DNA from 4 places in the Chromobacterium sp. INPA-IVC genome. Region 1 is predicted to be linked to each of the others. Evidence: predicted binding sites of a transcription regulator. Region 1 holds the regulator's gene; each other region holds the start of a gene.
The links. Region 1 encodes FNR, which switches genes on or off when oxygen is low (the NO sensors DNR and NnrR bind a similar motif). Its sites were predicted from a motif close to TTGATNNNNATCAA; they were not measured.
Positions count from the first base shown of each region.

Region 2: the regulator FNR is predicted to act here: its motif matches at 2,820-2,833, upstream of ACX17K_RS16660 (universal stress protein).
Region 3: the regulator FNR is predicted to act here: its motif matches at 3,147-3,160, upstream of ACX17K_RS04905 (hemerythrin domain-containing protein).
Region 4: the regulator FNR is predicted to act here: its motif matches at 2,698-2,711, upstream of ACX17K_RS09000 (DUF3149 domain-containing protein).

Region 1 is NZ_JBTNLS010000004.1:141,493-146,003, forward strand. It holds gene ACX17K_RS08345 (inositol monophosphatase family protein) at 1-108, opposite strand, end outside; gene ACX17K_RS08350 (RNA methyltransferase) at 254-1,015, shown strand; gene ACX17K_RS08355 (DUF1853 family protein) at 1,005-1,919, shown strand; gene fnr (fumarate/nitrate reduction transcriptional regulator Fnr) at 1,967-2,713, opposite strand; gene hemN (oxygen-independent coproporphyrinogen III oxidase) at 2,817-4,223, shown strand; gene ACX17K_RS08370 (methyl-accepting chemotaxis protein) at 4,404-4,511, shown strand, end outside.
Region 2 is NZ_JBTNLS010000008.1:196,520-201,030, forward strand. It holds gene ACX17K_RS16650 (methyl-accepting chemotaxis protein) at 1-936, shown strand, start outside; gene ACX17K_RS16655 (glutamine synthetase family protein) at 1,149-2,495, shown strand; gene ACX17K_RS16660 (universal stress protein) at 2,922-3,398, shown strand; gene ACX17K_RS16665 (TlyA family RNA methyltransferase) at 3,468-4,214, opposite strand.
Region 3 is NZ_JBTNLS010000002.1:426,368-430,878, forward strand. It holds gene ACX17K_RS04880 (queuosine precursor transporter) at 1-221, shown strand, start outside; gene ACX17K_RS04885 (chorismate-binding protein) at 218-1,546, shown strand; gene ACX17K_RS04890 (hypothetical protein) at 1,543-1,998, shown strand; gene ampD (1,6-anhydro-N-acetylmuramyl-L-alanine amidase AmpD) at 2,003-2,548, opposite strand; partial or broken gene ACX17K_RS04900 (GNAT family N-acetyltransferase) at 2,606-3,022, opposite strand; gene ACX17K_RS04905 (hemerythrin domain-containing protein) at 3,220-3,750, shown strand; gene tal (transaldolase) at 3,832-4,511, opposite strand, start outside.
Region 4 is NZ_JBTNLS010000004.1:270,315-274,825, forward strand. It holds gene ACX17K_RS08990 (arginine deiminase) at 1-518, opposite strand, end outside; gene arcD (arginine-ornithine antiporter) at 590-2,041, opposite strand; gene ACX17K_RS09000 (DUF3149 domain-containing protein) at 2,494-2,625, opposite strand; gene ACX17K_RS09005 (CDP-6-deoxy-delta-3,4-glucoseen reductase) at 2,803-3,831, opposite strand; gene ACX17K_RS09010 (NAD-dependent epimerase/dehydratase family protein) at 3,872-4,511, shown strand, end outside.

The DNA.
Region 1 (4,511 bases):
GTGCTTTTTCTTCTCTACGCGGATGGCGTCGAGGTTGAGCGACGCGCGCTGGATAACACTGCCTGCGCGGCGAGCGGCTTTAACCGCGACATTGAGCATCGGATGCATTGACGGCCTCTACACTTGAACGATGGGCGGGTGTCCGTCGATGACGCGACACCCGCCGGTAACAATCTGGGTTAAGGAACAAAAAAACCCGACGCCTGGGCGCGGGCTTTTGGTATATGCCCGCTATTTTAATGTGAAAACGCCAATGAATAAACCCCAAGTACCTGATTTTCTGAAAAACATCCGCGTGGTGCTGGCCCGCCCCAACCATCCTGGCAATATCGGCTCGGCCGCGCGCGCGATGAAAACCATGGGTTTGAGCCGCCTGTATCTGGTCGAACCCAAGGTATTTCCCAGCGACGAGGCCAACACGCTGGCCTCGGGCGCGGTGGATCTGCTGGAGAACGCCATCGTGGTTTCCACGCTGGCCGAGGCGCTGTCCGACGTCACCGTCGCCTGCGCGCTGACCAGCCGCCGCCGTGAATTGACCACGCCGCTGTCCACCCCGCGCCAGACCACGCCGGAATTGATCGCCCGCGCCCGCGACGGCGAACAGGTGGCCCTGGTGTTCGGCAACGAGACCTTCGGCCTGTCGATCGAGGAAGTGGAGCAATGCAACCGCCTGGTGACCATTCCCGGCAACCCCGACTACTTCTCGCTGAACCTGGCGATGGCGGTGCAGGTGATGACCTACGAGCTGTTCAGCCACACCGGCGTGGACGTGGAATACCTGCGCGCCGAGGGCGAAGCCGCGACCCAGAGCGAGGTGGACGGCATGTGCGGCCACCTGGAACAGGCGATGGACGAGATCGGCTACTTTCAACGGCGCAACAGCGAACGGCTGATGCGCCGGATGCGCACCATGTTCCATCGCGCCGGGATGCTGCGCGAGGAGATCGACATCCTGCGCGGCTTCTACAAACAGGTGCAGCGCACCGCCTCCGGCCGGCCCGGGGATGCCGACTGAGTCCAGCCTCGCCCTGCCCTACGCGCGCCCCGCGGTGCGCGACCTCGCCTTTCTGCTGACCTCTCCTTCGCCCTGGCTGTGCGGCGCCGACCTGCCCGTTGAACGATTGCTGGGACCGGACGGCGAGGCGCTGCTCGCCCGGCTGGATCATGCGCCAGCCGAGCTGGAAGCCTGGCTGGCCGCCGCCGCCGCCGCCAAACGGCTGGGACAATATGCCGAACGGCTTTTCTCCTTCTGGTTTCGCCAGGCGAAACACATCGACCCCATCGCTGAAAATCTGAAAGTCATAAATCGGGAGCACCGGACGATCGGAGAGTTCGACTTCCTGCTGAGGCTGGACGGCGAGCCCTGGCATCTGGAAACAGCCAGCAAGTTTTACCTTTCGCTAGGCGAAACCGCCGACGATCTGGTCGGCCCCGGCCTCAATGACGGCTGGCGTTTGAAAGCGACCAAAACCACAACACAATTGCGGCTTTCCCGCCATCCCGACGCGCTTGCCATCCTTCCGGATGGCTTTCAAGACTGCCGCGCCGCCGCCCGGCTCTGCGGCTGGTTCTTCTATCCGGCGGGCCAATCGCCGCCCGCGCCGCTCAATCCCCATCAACTGCGCGGCTGGCTCGCCCCCAGGGACGCCCCCTGGCCGCGCGCCGGCGGCGATTCGCGCTGGGCCTGGCTGCCCAGGCTGTCATGGCTCGCCCCGGCGCTGCTGGCCGAAGCCGATACGCTGGACGAGACGGCCCTGCGCGCGCGGCTGCAAGCGATGCCGGCGCCGCAACTGTTGGCCGAACTGCAAGCGGTCGGCGGCGGCCTGTGGCGCGAGGTCGCGCGCGGTTTCGCCGTCCCGCCCGGCTGGCCGGCCCCCGAGCGTCTGGCGGCGCTGAAACTCAAAATCTCGCGGACATGAAAAAAGGCAGGCGTCGCGCCTGCCTTGATTGCCGATTCCGGACTGCCTTAGTGGCCGTCAGCGTGCATGCAGCCTGAAATCAGGTTTTTCAGCTCGTCTACCAACACCAGCTGGATGTGCTTGTGATCGACGGTGATCCAGCCCTGCTGCTGGAACTTGGACAGCGTGCGGCTGACCGTTTCCAGCTTCAGGCCGAGGAAGCTGCCGATCTCTTCCCGGCTCATGCGCAGGATGAAATCGTTGGCGGCAAAGCCTCGGGTGGACAGCCGTTGCGACAAGTTCAGCAGGAAGGCGGCGATGCGCTCCTCCGCCTTCATATTGCCCAGCAGCAGCATCACGTTCTGGTCGCGCACGATCTCGCGGCTCATCAGGCGGTAGAAGTGGTGCTGCAGGCTGGGGATGTCGCGGGACAGCGACTCCATCCGGGTGAACGGCAGCTCGCACACTTCGCTGTCCTCCAGCGCCACCGCGTCGCAGCTGTGGTTGCTGGAGGAAATGCCGTCCAGGCCCATCAGCTCGCCCGACATCAGGAAGCCGGTCACCTGCTCGCGGCCATCCTGGCTGGCGACACAGGTTTTAAAGAAGCCGGTGCGGATCGCGTACAGCGACTTGAAGGACTCGCCGCTGCGGAACAGGTATTCGCCGCGCTTCAGGCGGCGGCTCTGGCGGATCACCGCGTCCAGTTGGCCCATTTCCTCGCGGTTCAGGCCGACAGGCAGGCATAGCTCGCGCAGGCTGCAGCTGGAGCAGGAGATTTTCAGCGTATGCAGGGAGGTTTGGTTTTGTTCAGACATGCTGTGTGTGCAAGCCGGCGAAGCTTGACCCTTATCAAGGCGGAATTCACTAATTTTTCGCAAATTTACCAGTCCTCCAGAAGTTTTACCATCCGAATACGACATGAAAACTACCCACCCCTTCTCTCCCGCCCATTTTGTCTTCGATCGCGAGTTGATCGAGAGGCTGGATGGCGCGGGGCCTAGATACACATCCTACCCGACGGCAGATCGTTTTACGTCTAATTTCTCGACGCAAGACTATCTGGACAAACTGCGTCAGCGCCAGATCGGCGCCAACCGCAGACCTCTATCATTGTACGCTCATATACCTTTTTGCAACACCATCTGTTATTACTGCGCCTGCAACAAGATCATCACCAAGGATAGCGGCAAGGCGGACCAGTATCTGGACTATCTGGAGAAGGAAATCCGCCTGGTGTCCGCGGAACTGGGCATCCGGGAAAAAGTGATACAACTGCACTTTGGCGGCGGCACGCCCACTTTCCTGTCCGATGCCCAGCTGGAAAGGCTGATGGGCATGCTCGGAACCCACTTTGAATTCCTGAGCGACGGAGAATATTCCATAGAGATTGATCCGCGCAAGGTAAAACGTGAAACCATGCTGAAATTGGCAGGATATGGTTTCAATCGCGTCAGCGTGGGCATACAGGATTTCGATCCGGCGGTGCAGCGAGCGGTGAACCGGGTACAGACCGAAGAGGAAACCCGCGCGGTGATCGAAGCTGCGCGGGAGGGCGGGTTCAAATCGGTCAGCCTGGACCTGATCTACGGCCTGCCGCTGCAGAGCCGGGAAACCATGCGCGACACGCTGCAGAAGGCGCTGGCGCTGGATCCGGATCGGCTGTCACTGTACAACTACGCCCACCTGCCCAGCGTGTTCATGCCGCAAAGACGCATCAACGAGGCGGATCTGCCGCCGGCCGCGGTCAAGCTGGACATCCTGCAGGACGCGGTGAAGACGCTGACCGACGCCGGCTACGTGTTCATCGGCATGGACCACTTCGCCAAGCCGGACGACGAGCTGGCCATCGCCCTGCGCCAGGGCCGGCTGCAGCGCAATTTCCAGGGCTACTCCACCCACGCCGACTGCGACATGCTGGCTTTCGGCGTCTCCTCCATCGGCAAGGTGGGCTCCTGTTACAGCCAGAACGACAAGACGCTGGATGGCTATTACGCGGCGCTGGACCAGGGCCGGCTGCCGGTGGTGCGCGGGCTGACGCTGGACAACGACGACATATTGCGACGCACCATCATCCAGAGCCTGATGTGCCGCTTCGCGCTGTCGGTGGAGGCCATAGAAGAAATCCACGGCATCAATTTCGCCCGTTATTTTGAGGCGGAAATGCCACAGATACGCGAATTCCAGCAACAGGGTCTGCTGTCCTTCGACGGCGACTTCCTGATGGTGGAGCCCCAGGGCCGCTTCCTGATCCGCAATATCGCGATGATCTTCGACCGCCATCTGCGCGAACGCGAAACCCGCGCCCGCTACTCGAAAACCATCTGAAATCCCCCTCCCCGCGCCGGGACCGCCCCGGCGCGCCATTCCGTTCCGAACGGAACTGCCAGTAAAGCCAGTAGCGGATATTTTTCCCTGTGAGATAAGCAAAATCACTTATACAAAGGGTATGCAAGCGTGCCGGGCAACAGAATGGCGCGGCAACCCGCTTTCACAAGGAGCCGCGCCATGTCCACACCCATCGTCAGGCTGATGCAGCGTCTGAGCTATCCGCAACGCTTCGCCGTGATCGGCGTGCTGTTCGCCGCGGCGCTGCTGTATCTGGTCTACGGCCTG
Region 2 (4,511 bases), on a different contig from region 1:
GCCGACGGCGACCTCAGCGTGGAGATCGAGGTCAAGGGTGGGCCCAACAGCCTGCTGGGCGCGATGAACGACATGCGCGGCAAGCTGCGCCTGATGATAGAGGAGATCGGCCGCGCCACCTCCAGCATCAACCACTCCTGCCACCAGCTGTCCCGCGACATGGACAAGGTGCATGAGGTGTCCGGCATCGCCAGCTCGTCCACCACCTCGGCCGCCGCCGCCATCGAACAGCTGTCGGTCAGCATCGACCACGTCAGCGCCAGCACCCGCGACACCGAAACCGGCGCGCGCGACACCGCCCAGCTGGCCAGCGAGGGCAAGACCCTGGCTGGCAACGCCGCCGACGGCATCCGCCAGATCGCCGACCAGATCCACGGCGCCAGCGACATGGTGGGCCAGCTGGCCGAACGCAGCCGCAGCATCAGCAGCATCGCCGAAACCATCCGCGACATCGCCAACCAGACCAATCTGCTGGCGCTGAACGCCGCCATCGAAGCCGCGCGCGCCGGCGAGATGGGCCGCGGCTTCGCGGTGGTGGCCGACGAAGTGCGCAAGCTGGCAGAGCGCACCGCCAGCGCCACCGACGAGATCAGCAGCATCGTGCAGGCGGTGATCAACGAAACCGGCAACGTCTCCGGCCGCATGGACGAGATCCGCCCCGCGGTGCAGGCCGGCGTCGAGCAGGTGCAGCAAGCGGCCGAAACGCTGGAGTCGATCAGCCAGCAGGCCAGCACCGCGCTCGAGCACGTGCACAACGTGGTGGTGGCGATGGGCGAGCAGAGCCAGGCCGGCACCAATATCGCCGGCAACGTCGAACAGGTGGCCGGCGTGGTCGAGGAGACCCAGAATTCGGTCAGCCACGCGGTGGAGGCGGTGCGCGACATCGACCAGCAAGCCACCAATCTGCACCAGACAGTCAGCCGCTTCCGGCTCTGAGCGACCTGCGCGGCGTCTCTTTCCCGATAGCGGCCGTTTGCGGAAAACGGCCGCGAAACGCCCGCAAGCAAGGTTGTAAACAGGCGCCACTCATCGCCGCACTTGCCGCCGCCGTTGCGGCTGGCATAATGGCCACGGGCACTCGCTCCATGAAAGCAAGAAAAAAAACTGAGGACAGACAGGAACCCCAGCACGCTTCAGTGGAGAATCGTATGTCTGATGCCCGCATGCCGGCAGGCCTCATCGAATGGCTGCAACACAGCAAGGCGCGGGACGTCGAGCTCGCCTTTGCCGACGTCCATGGGTTTCCCCGCGGCAAGACCCTGCCCGCCGCCGCCTTCATCAAGGGGCAGCCGCTGCGCATCGCGCGCGCGGTGCCGCTGCAAAGCTGTATCGGCGAATTTCCCGACTACAGCTTCTACGGCGAACACGATCCGGACGTCACGCTGGCGCCGGACTACAACACGCTGCGTCCGGTGCCCTGGGCCAAGACTCCGCGCGCGATGGTGATCTGCGACTGCGTCGACCACGACGGCGGCCTGTCGCCGCTGGCCCCGCGCTCGGTGCTGAAGCAGGTGCTGGCGCGCTACGACGCCCATGGCTGGACGCCGGTGGTCGCGCCGGAGCTGGAGTTCTACCTGTTCGCCGCCCACGGCGACCCGGCGCAGCCGTTCCAGCCGCCGGCGCTCGCCAGCGGCCGCCGCGAAGCCGGCTTCGACGCCTTCGGCTTCTCCGCGCTGGGCGAGCTGGAAGCCTTCTTCGACGAGCTGTACCAGGCCTGCGAGACGCTCGGCATCGCCACCGACACCTGCGTGCACGAGATGGGCCCCAGCCAGTTCGAGATCAACCTCAAGCACGGCGACGCGCTGAAGCTGGCCGACGACACCTTCCTGTTCAAGACCGCGCTGAAGGAAATCGCCCATCGCCACGGCCTCAGCGCCGTATGCATGGCCAAGCCGCTGCCCGGCCAGCCCGGCAGCTCCATGCACATCCACCAGAGCGTGGTCGACCGCCAGGGCCGCAACACCTTCAGCCGCGCCGACGGTTCGGAAAGCCTGGAATTCTTCGGCTTCATCGCCGGCCTGCAGCGCTTCCTGCCCGAGCTGATGCCGCTGTTCTGCCCGAATCCCAACTCCTACCGCCGCTTCGTCAAGGGCATGGCGGCGCCGGTCAACCTCAGCTGGGGACTGGACAACCGCTCGGTCGGGCTCAGGGTGCCGGTGTCGGGCCCGGAGGCGCGGCGGGTGGAAAACCGCCTGCCCGGCTGCGACGCCAACCCCTATCTGGCGCTGGCCGCCAGCCTGGGCGCGGGCCTGGCCGGCATCGAACAGAAGCTGGTCCCTGACGAGGCGGTGCACGGCAATGTGTTCAAGCAGCAGGCCGCCAGCCTGCCCACCACGCTGGACGCCGCCTGCGCGGCGATGGCCGCTGGTTGCGCCGAGTCGTTGTTCGGCGCGGACTTCAGCCGGGCCTATCTGGCGGTGAAGGAGGTGGAGCTGAACGACTATCACCGCCAGGTCACCGCCTGGGAGCGGCAGTATCTGGGGTTTCTGGTCTAGCCGGATCACCCTGCGCGGATGCATGGCTAGTCACGGCGGGGCATGGAGTCCGCTTCGCGGACAATGTTTTTCACGGCGGTTCCGCCCGCCAAACGGGTCAGGGGGCTGCGTCGCCAGCCCCCTGACCACCCCAGGCGACCCCACGGCCCGAGAAACCCCGACAAAACAGTCTTGCGCCAGGCGCCGCCGATCAAAAAAACGGCGGCTTAACATCCCCTGACGCAAAACTGTTTTGCCGGCACGGGCCGAAAGGGGAGCAGGTCGGCTGCCGACATTCGCGGTAAAACCATCCGTCCGCACCGCGCTCATGAAACATTCGTTTCATTGCCCTGGATCAATACCCGCGCTCGCCCGGCGAGACACCGCCGCCGCCATCGGAGTATGCTGAAGGCATCCCACCAAGCCGGTGTTTCGAAGGAGCAGCCCATGTATCGTCACATCATCGCCGCGATAGACGGCAGCAACAATTCCGACAAAGCCCTGCACGAAGCCATCCGCGTCGCCAAGTTCGCCGAAGCCAGACTGACCCTGATCCACGTCGCCAGCCTGCGCGACCTGGCGGTCGACAGCTTGGGCGTCTACGCCGGCGACCCCGGCTACGATCTGGCGCTGGAGCAAGGCCAGGAAGCGCTGGCCCGCGCCCAAACCATCGCCCGCAACGCAGGCCTGACCGATGTGGTCAGCCATCTGGAGAAAAGCTGGGAAGGCGGCCATGACCTGGCCGATCTGCTGATAGGCTACGCCAGCGCGCAGCAGGCCGATCTAATCGTGCTGGGCACCCATGGCCGCAGCGGCCTGGCCCATCTGTTCCTGGGCAGCTTCGCCGAGGACATCCTGCGCCGCAGCCAGTGCCCGCTGCTGGTGGTGCGCAGCCAGGAAGACGACGACATCCGCGTCGAGTAAGCCTCAACGCCCGCCCCGCCGCATGCGGGGCGGCGATGCCAGGCCCGCCTCGCGCGGGCCTGCTTTGTTTCAACGGCGCTCGGCGTGGACGAAGAACTCCCGGTTGCCGTCGCCGCCCTTGATCGGGCTGTCGAACCAGGCCAGCGTCTTCATGTTCTGCTCGGCCAGCACCCGGTCGATCTTGTCCTTAACCTGCGGATACAGGCTTTCGTCACGGACGATGCCGCCGTGGGACAGCCCTTCCCGCCCCACTTCGAACTGCGGCTTGACCAGGCTGAGCAGACGTCCGCCCGGCGTCAACAGCGGCAGCGCCGACGGCAGCACCAGGCTCAGCGAGATGAAGGACACGTCGCACACCATCAGGTCGAAGCCGTCGCCGTCATTGACGGCCAACAGCGCCGCGCGGTCCAGCGCGCGCGCGTTGACGCCCTCGAAATAGCGCACCCGCGCGTCTTCCCGCATCCGCGGGTGCAACTGGTCGTGGCCGACGTCCACGCCCACCACCCGGCGCGCGCCGGCCTGCAGCAGGCAGTCGGTGAAGCCGCCGGTGGACTGGCCGACGTCCAGCGCGGTCCAGCCGGCGATGTCCAGCCCGGCCGCGTCCAGCGCGCCGCGCATTTTCAACCCGCCGCGCGACACGTAGCGGTCGGCCTCGTCGGCGACGATGTCGAACGCCGCGTCCGCCGGAAATTTCTGGCTGGACTTGGCCACCACCGCGCCGCCGCAGCTGACGCGGCCGGCCGCGACCAGGTTCTGCGCGGAGGTGCGCGACGCGGCAAGCCCTTGTTCCACCAGCAAAATATCCACTCGAATCATGTCCGTTCCCGCTGCCCGAATTCCGATGAACGCGACAGGTTGGCGAAGCCGCCACCCGCTGTCAAGCGAAGCCGCCAACCCTGTCCATTTGCATCAAATCTCGCAACAGATGTTTACAAGAAAATGCTAATAATGATAATCTAAAAAGCAATTCATTGATTTTATTCATATATTCAAACAGCCCCGCCGGCATCGGACAGAAAGCGCCCGCCCCATCCCGCGCGCCCTTATCCATCCATGCTGGCCCGCTCCGCCAGCGCCCGGCAGCAAACGGCCGTTGGCGGCAGAGTCCCGCAG
Region 3 (4,511 bases), on a different contig from region 1:
ACACCGCCATCTGCTTCATGATCGCCTTCTACGGCGTCTTTCCCTTCGCCACTATCCTGAAGATCTTCGCCTTCAGCCTGATGTTCAAGTTCTCGTCCACCGTGGTCCTGTCCTGGATCTCGCAATACATCGTGCTGCTACTGTACCGCTACCAGGCCTGGAGCGAAGGCGCGTCCGGCGGCCGCAAAGTCAAATTCTCTTCCCGGTACCTGCAAGTATGAACAAGATCAGGCTGCACTCCGTCGAGGCGCCGTCCGCCGGCGCCCGCCCGCCACTGTTCGCGCTGCGCTGCAACTACGACTACAGCGGCAAATACGCGCTGCATGGCCGCGCAGTCGAACGCGCCGCGCTCAGCGCGCTGTTCTTCGCCGACCGCGTTCTGTTGGTGCCGCACAGCCGCAACGGCGTCCGCATCGCCGAGGCGCTGGCGCCGCGGCTTGGCCTGCTTCCCGACGCCGCCGCGCCCGGCGCGCTCCGGCTGCCGCTCGACCCCGCCGCGCCGTTGGCAGCCCGGCTGCAGCGGCTGCTGGACATCCCCTCCTGCTTCGACGCGGATCCGCGCTTCGGCCTGTACGGCTTTTTCTGCTATGAATTGATCCACGCCAAGCTGGGCCTGGACGCCGGCTTGCTGGGCGTGTTCCACCTGCCGGAACGGCTGAGCGAAGACAGCGCCGCCATCGACCTGTTGCTGGACCCGGCCGACGCCGGCGGCGAGGCCTGGCCGCTGGCGCTCGGCCCGCTGCTAGGCACCGACGACTTCGCCGCCGGCCGCGGCCTGCCCTACGAGCGGATGTACGCCATCGCCGGCCGGCGCATCGCCGATGGCGGCCTGCGCTCGGTCAATCCCAGCTACGCGATCCAGCGTCCCTGCGCGCGCGACGGCTACCAGATCCACCAGGACCTGCTGGCGCGCAATCCCGCGCCGTACAACCTGTATTTCGACGGCGGCGACTTCCAGCTGGCCGGCTCCTCGCCGGCGATGTTCCTGCGCCTGCGCGACGGCCGGCTCTCCACCAGCCCCATCTGCGGCACCGTCGCGCGCGGCCGCGGCGAGGCCGAAGATCAAGCGCAAGTGGAAAAGCTGCTGGCGTCGGACAAGGACAGGTTCGAGCTGGAGGAATGCGTGAAGGCCGACATGCTGGCTAAGGATGCGAGCTGCGAGGACATCCGCGTCGACGTCGAACGGGAAGTGGAGCGCTTCGCCAATGTGTTCCACACCTCGGCCAGCGTCAGCGCGCGGCTGAAGCCGGGCAAGACCCTGGCCGACGCGATCTGCGACCACCTGTGGCCGGCCACCGTCGTCGGCACGCCCATCGACGCCGCCGCGCGGCTGCTCGCGGCGCACGAAAGCCGCCGCTGGTACGCCGGCGCCTTCGGCTATCTGTGCGCCGGCGAAGCGGAGCTCGGCACCATGATCCGCACCGCGCTGCTGGCCGACGGAAAAGCCACCACCCGGGTGGGCAGCACGCTGAGCGCGCACTCCAGCCCGCAATTGGAGCGCAGCGAGCTGGAGGCCAAGGCATCGCTGATCCTGGGGGTGTTGTGAGCGCCCTCACCATCGAGGACATCGACGCCGACGCGATCACGATACGGCTGGTCAACACCGCCAAGACCTACCTCGTGCCGCTGGACCGGGTGATCCGCCTGCAATGCCTGCAGGGGCTGCCGCGGGATGAAATCCTGCTGGCCGGCGTGCTGGCCGGCAAGGTGGCGCGCAAGCGCCCCGCCCTCCTGGCGCAGTACGACTTCTCCGACGTCGCCGTCTCCGGCGACTTCCGGCCGCAACATGTGGTGTTCGAACGCAGCGTCGGCTTCCTCGCCGACGGCGAGACCCGGGTGGACCTGCCGTTCCGCGAGTTGCTGGGCAATCTGGACGCGATCTCGCGGCTGAGCGACGAGGCGGCGTTCTATCTGGGTTTCAGCTACGCGCTGTTCGCGCTGCCGGGCGAGGAACTGGCCTTCGACGACCATCCCCGCCCCTATCTGACGCTGAAATAGCGGTTCAGAAGCCGAGGCCGCTGTCGGCCTGGGCCCGGCTCCAATCAAACCAGGGGCCGGGGTCGGTCTTGCGCCCCGGCGCGATATGCTCGTGGCCGGCGATGGCGGACAGCGGCAGTCCACGCCGCAGCTCGCGCGACAGCGCCGCCAACGTGCGGTACTGCGCCTCGCTGAAAGGCTCGAAGTCGCAGCCCTCCATCTCCACGCCGATGGAGAAGTCATTGCACTTCTCGCGTCCCCGCCAGCTGGAGACGCCGGCATGCCAGGCGCGCTTGCCCACCGGCACGAACTGCAGCAGGCGGCCGTCGCGCCGGATGAAAAAGTGCGAAGACACCCGCAACTGATGCACGCCCTGGTAATAGGGGTGCTCATCCGGGTCCAGCCGGTTGGAGAACAACTGCTCGACGCCCGCGCCGCCGTAGCGGTAAGGCGGCAGGCTGATATTGTGGATCACCAGCAGCTCCGGCGCGCAGCCTGGGCTGCGTTCGTCGCAGTTCGGCGACGGCAGCTGCTGGGCGCCCTGCATCCAGCCGTCCGCGCCCAGCGCCAGCGCCGGCGCCGCGGACGGCCGGTAAACCAGCCGCCACAGCGCCAGCCCGTCGGTGGTGTTCCAGCGCTGTTCCAGCACGAAACCGGCCTTGTGGTACAGCGCGATGGCCGCCTGGTTGACTTCGGCGGTATCCACGCTGACGCGGTCCTCGCCCTGCAGCGCGCGGTTCAGCAACCGATAGCCCCAACCCTGCTGCAAATGCGCCGGGTCCACCACCGTGCGTTCGATATGCATGCCGCCATCGGAACCGCGGGACGTCACCAGCAGGCCGCGCAGCTCATCCCCTTCGAAAGCCGCCAGAATGCGGTCCCGGCAAGAATGCAACGCCGCCAGGTCCGGCCACATCACAGGCAGGGCCGGATAATTCAGCCACTCCACCTCCAGCCGGTGCGCGTCCAGCTGCAGCCGCAGTGCCCGCCGCGCCAGCGCCGCGTCGCCGCGGGCCAATTCCGTCACTTCGAACGGCAACTCCATTTCATCTCTCCGTCATCTTCAAGATCGGATCATCTCGTACAATTCCGGCTTGTGTTCCATCGCGCAAAGCGGTATCAAGAACTTGCGTCGCGCGTCGCGCGGACGGAAAAGCGTCGCTCACCGCTTGAGGCGCATCATGTCCACGGCCCTGGCATGGCTGCACAATCATGCCAGAACCCACGCAGGAGACCATCTTCATGCTCACACTCGACACCTTGGGCAAAGCCGCCGCCGCGCCCAGCTTCGAACAACCGCTGGAAATGCTGCAGGCCTGTCACGACAAGATCCGCCGTTTCTGCGATCAATTGGACAAGCTGCCGCCCTATATCGAGGAGCACGGCGTCGACGACGCCGCGCGCAACACCATAGACGACGTGGTCCGCTATTTCGACATCGCCGGCCCCGCCCATCATACCGACGAAGAGGAAGAGCTGTTTCCTCTGCTCGAAGAACGCCTCCCCACCGCCGCCTCGCGGCTGGAGCAGCTGTCCGCCGAGCACGGCTACCTGCATTCCTGCTGGAACGCCATCCGCGACGACCTGGTCGCGCTGCGCGACGGACGCATCCGCCAGATCAGCAGGAACGAGCTGCAGGAATTCGCCCGCCAATACCGCGAGCACGCGGCCGCCGAGGAGGAATGGCTGTTCCCCGCCGCCGCCAGCGCGCTCAGCGCCGAAGAGCTGCGCCAGGCCGGCGCCAATATGGCCAGGCGCCGCCAGGGAGGCTGAGTCCGCCTCTGCAAGCGAAACGGGCTGCCCGCTTCCGCCGGCAGCCCGTCGCTGTCTTCACCTTTTGACTCGGCGGTCCGCTCAGGCGGTCAGCTTCAGCAACTGGGCGAAAGCGTCCTCGAACAGCTTCAAACCGTCCTGCTGCAGCTTCTCGCCGACCGCGGCCAGGTCGGTGCCGGCGGCTTCCACCGCGGCCAGCAGCGCCTTGGCCTCGTCCATGCCCTGCGGCAGCGTCAGCGCGGCGTCGCCATGGTCGCGGAAGGCGGCCATGGTCGCGTCCGGCACGGTGTTGACGGTTTCGTCGCCGATCAGGCTCTCCACGTACAACACGTCGCGGTAAGCCGGGTTCTTGGTGCCGGTGGACGCCCACAGCAGGAATTGCGGGCGGGCGCCGGCGGCGCGCAGCTTGGCGAACTCTTCGCCGTGGAAGCGCTCCTGGTAGCGGGCGTAGGCGGCCTTGGACAGCGCGATCGCCACCTTGCCCTGATGCGGCTCGGCCACTTGCGGATCCAGCAGGCTGTCGACGCGCGACAGGAAGAAGCTGGCCACCGCCTTGACGCCGGCCACCGGCTGGCCGTCGGCCAGGCGAGCGGACAGGCCGGCGATGTAGGCGTCCCAGACCGCTTCCACCTGCGGCAGCGAGAACAGCAGCGTGATGTTGACGTTGACGCCTTCGCGGGTCAGCGTCTGGAACGCGCGGACGCCCTCGGCGGTCGCCGGGATCTTGATCATCGCGTTGGCGCGGCCGATCTCGGCCCACA
Region 4 (4,511 bases), 130 kb from region 1:
TACATCGGGTTCAGCGTCACGCCTTCGTAGATCCAGCAAGACGGGTCGCGCTGGAACAGGCTGTTCGGCACCGGGGGCAGCACGAAGTCGGAACGGTCCAGATAGCCGCCGAACAGGCCTTTCGGGTCGAACGGCAGCTCGAACTTGGCGATGCCGCCCACCAGATGGTCGGCCAGCTGCGACGACGGCATTTCGTTCAGCCAGCTGCGTAGGTCGGACAGCATGCCGATGCCTACGTTGTCGGCCTTGACCTTGCGGTCCAGGATCCAGTTGCGGGCGGCCTTGTCATCCAGCACCTTGGCCAGCGCGTCGTGCACCTCGATCACTTCGATGCCGCGGGCGCGCATCTGCTCGACCATGTAAGCGTGGTCCTTCTGCGCGCGCTCCACCCAGATCACGTCGTCGAACAGCAGGTCATGGCAATTGTCGGGGGTCAGGCGCTTGTGGGCGAGGCCGGGACGGCACACCATCACGGTGCGCAACTTGCCGCATTCAGAATGAACACCAAACTTGGTCATAACGCTACTCCTTGAGTCTTGTCTGACTTCGGGGGCGGGCATCCGCCCCCACTGGTTTCAAAATCTTTCGCTTACAGGCCGATCTGACCGGTCGCCAGCATGTAGACCGCGATCAGGGCCAGCACCACCACGATGGCGGCCAGCACGGCTTCGATCAGGTTGAACGGCTTCCGGCCTTGCTCTTTCTTGGCCCACAGGTAGAACAGCAGGCCCGGTGCGTACAGCACCATGGACAGGAACAGATACTTGGGACCCGCGGCGTAGATCAGCCAGGCGCCATACAATGTGGCCAGCGCGGCGGTCCAAAATTCCTTGGCAGTGCTTTCGCCCTGGGCGTAGCCCTCGCCGCGCTTGGCCACCAGCAAGGAGTAGCCGGCGCACAGCAGATAGGGAATCAGAATCATCGAGGTGGCCAGCGACAGCAGCGCCAGGTAGCCGGCCGAGCTCTTCAGCGTGATCAGCAGGAACAGCTGGATCAGGCCGTTGGTCAGCCACAGCGAGGCGGCCGGGGTGTCGTTGCCGTTGACGGTGCCGAACACCTTGGGCATCACGCCGTCCTTGCCGGCGAGGTAAGGCGCTTCGGCGGCCAGCAAGGTCCAGGCCAGGAGCGCGCCGCCGACGGAGATCACCAGGCCCGCGTTCATCAAGTTGGCGCCGAAGGTGCCGAAGGCTTTCTGCAGCACGTAGGCGGTGGACGGATTCTTCAGCGCGGCCAGTTCAGCCTGGGTCATCACGCCCAGCGACAGCACCGATACGGCGACCAAGAGCGCAATGGTCAGCAGGAAGCCGATCACAGTGGCCTTGCCCACATCCTTCATGCTCTCGGCGCGGCCGGAGAACATCGACGCGCCCTCGATGCCGATGAATACCCACACCGTCACCAGCATGGTGCTCTTCACCTGGTCGACGATGGAACCGAGCTTGGCGCTGCCCCAGAAGTCCAGGTTGAAGGTATCGACCTTGAAGGCGAACACGATCAATAGAATGAACAGAGCCAGCGGCACCAGCTTGGCGATGGTGGTGATGGTGTTGATGAAAGTCGCGCCGTGCACCCCGCGCAGCACCAGGAAGTGCAGGCCCCACAACACCACCGACGCGCAGGCGATGGCGATGGGCGTGTTGCCGTCGCCGAAGGCCGGCACCCAGAAGCCCAGCGCCGAGAACATCACCACAAAATAGGAGACGTTGCCGATCCAGGCCGAGATCCAGTAACCCCAGGCCGAATTGAAGCCCATGTAGTCGCCGAAACCGGCTTTGGCGTAGCCATACACGCCGCCGGACACTTCCGGCTTGCGCGAGGCCAGCATCTGGAACACGAAGGCTAGCGCCAGCATGCCGACGAAGGTGATGGCCCAGCCGATCAGGATGGCGCCGGCGCCCGCGCCGGCCGCCATGTTCTGCGGCAGCGAAAAGATGCCGCCGCCTATCATGGAGCCGACGACCAGCGCCGTCAGCGCGCCAAGCTTCAGCCTGGGCGACGCGCCCTCGGCCAAGCCGGCTTGAGTTGCAGTTTCAGTGGACATTTTCGTTCTCCGATCTGGTATGTAAACCGAGCATTACATTATTAAATTCTTATCATCTGAAATTATGGTATACCCCGAAAAACAAGGCTTTCCAGCGGTGTCGGTTGTTAGGTTGATTTGCATCAAGCAGGCCCAGCCATCAATCCGGCGACTTCCGGGGAATGCGACCAAGGCTTGCATTAAGGCGTCATGGGCAGCGGAACCCGGGGCGGCGAAAATGGGCGCTCAGCGCCGCAAGCCGACTACCAATCCTGTACAGCCCGGATCTTCCGCCAGGTTTGCCAACGGCTCTTAAGCATAGAAAGGAGAGGCGGAAGAGAAAGCCCGAAGCGGAAATAGTCTGATGAAGAACAAAAACCAGGCGCGGCGGGCAAAAAAAACGGATACGGCCCACCACCGTATCCGCCAACACACACATCAAGAGGAAATACTGAAAACAACGGGAGTGATCCTTACTTGCCCGGCTTGTTCATGTTCCGGAAAATCACCCACAAAGCCCCGAAAGCCACCACGGTGGCGACCACGATAGTCAACAGGCTCAAACGGCCGACATCGTCGGCCAACAATAGGGTCAGCAACTCCATGGTTCCCTCCTACCCGCACGCGGTTTCAATTGACTTGCCAGCGACATAATAACCACTAGGTAAACCATGGAATTGACCCAAGTCAAATCGCCCATCCCGGCGATTTGATGCAGGACAAATAAAAAGCCCCCAGCGATTGCCGGGGGCTTTTTACATACAGATCAACAGCTTGTCTATCTACTTGCCGCCGCCCATGTCCTTGGCCAGGAAGAAAGCGTCGGAGAAGAATTCGTCCTCCGGCAAGCCGCGCTCGCGGATAAAAGTGCCGTGCGCCGCCTCCACCATCACCGGCGCGCCGCAGGCGTACACCTGGTAAGCGGACAGGTCGGCGAAGTCTTCCAGCACCGCCTGGTGCACGAATCCGGTGCGGCCGGTCCAGTTGTCTTCCGGCAACGCCTCGGACAACACCGGGACATAGCTGATGTTCGGGTTCGCGGCGGCCCAGCCCTCGGCCAGCTCCGCCATGTACAGGTCGGCCTTGGTGCGGGCGCCCCAGTAGAACTTCATCGGCCGGGTGATGCCATGATGGATCGCATGCTCGATGATGCCCTTGACCGGCGCGAAGCCGGTGCCGCTGGCGATCAGCACGATAGGCTTGTCCGATTCCTCGCGCAGGAAGAAGGAGCCCATCGGTCCCTTGAAGCGCATGATCTCGCGCTCCTTCATCTGATGGAACACGTATTCGGAAAACGAGCCGCCGGGCTGATGGCGGATGTGCAGCTCCAGGAAGGAATCGTCGTGCGGCGCATTGGCGATCGAGAAGCTGCGCTTCTTGCCGTCCTTCATCAGGATGTCGATGTACTGGCCGGCGCGGAACTGCAAACGCTCGGACACCGGCAGCTTCAGCTTCAGCACCGCTACGTCGTGGATTTTCTCGACCGCTTCGACGCGGCACGGCAGCGTTTTGATCTGGATATCGCCGATGCCGGTCACTTCGCGCGCCTCGATGCTGATGTCGCCTTTCGGCTTCGCACAGCAGAACAGCGCCATGCCCTGCGCGCGCTCGGCGGCGGACAGCGCCTTTTCCTGGAAGCCGTCCTGGCTCACTTCGCCCTCCACCACTTTGCCCTTGCAAGCGCCGCAAGCGCCGTCGCGGCAGCCGTAGGGCAAGCCCACGCCCTGGCGCAGCGCGGCTTCAAGAATGGTTTCATGCGCTTCGACACCGAATGCATGCCCGCTGGGGAGCACCTTCACCTGGCAAGTCATAATCGTTTCTCAATCCCGAATTCTGGCTAAAATGCACACCATGCGTACACTACTTGTCATCGGCGCCGGCGATGTCGCCCGGCGCGCCCTGCCTTTGCTGCGCCGGAACTGGCGGATACTGACCCTGTGCCGAACCGAAGAAGCCGCCGCCCGCTGGCGCGCGCTGGGCGCCCTGCCGATGATCGGCGATCTGGACCATGGCCCCAGCCTGGAGCGGCTGGCCGGGCTAGCCGACGCCGCCTTGCTGACCGCGCCGCCGCCGACGCAAGGCCGGACCGATCCAAGGATGCGCAAGTTGTTGTACGCGCTGGCAAAAACGAACAGCATACCACAGCAATTGATCTACATCAGCACCAGCGGCGTCTACGGCGACGCAGGCGGCGGCGTGCTGGACGAAGCCGCGGCGGTGCGCCCGCGCAACGACCGCGCGCAGCGCCGCGCCGACGCAGAACGCCAGCTGCGGCGCTTCGCCATCGCCCGCGGCTGCGCGTTGACCATCCTGCGCGCGCCGGGCATTTACGCAGATGAACGGCTGCCGCTGTCGCGTTTCGCCGCCGCCGCGCCCTTGATCATCGACGCCGAAGACAGCTGGAGCAACCACATCCACGCCGACGACCTGGCCCTGCTGTGCGCGGCGGCCTTGCGCCGCAGAAGCGGCATCCGCGTCTACAACGCCTGCG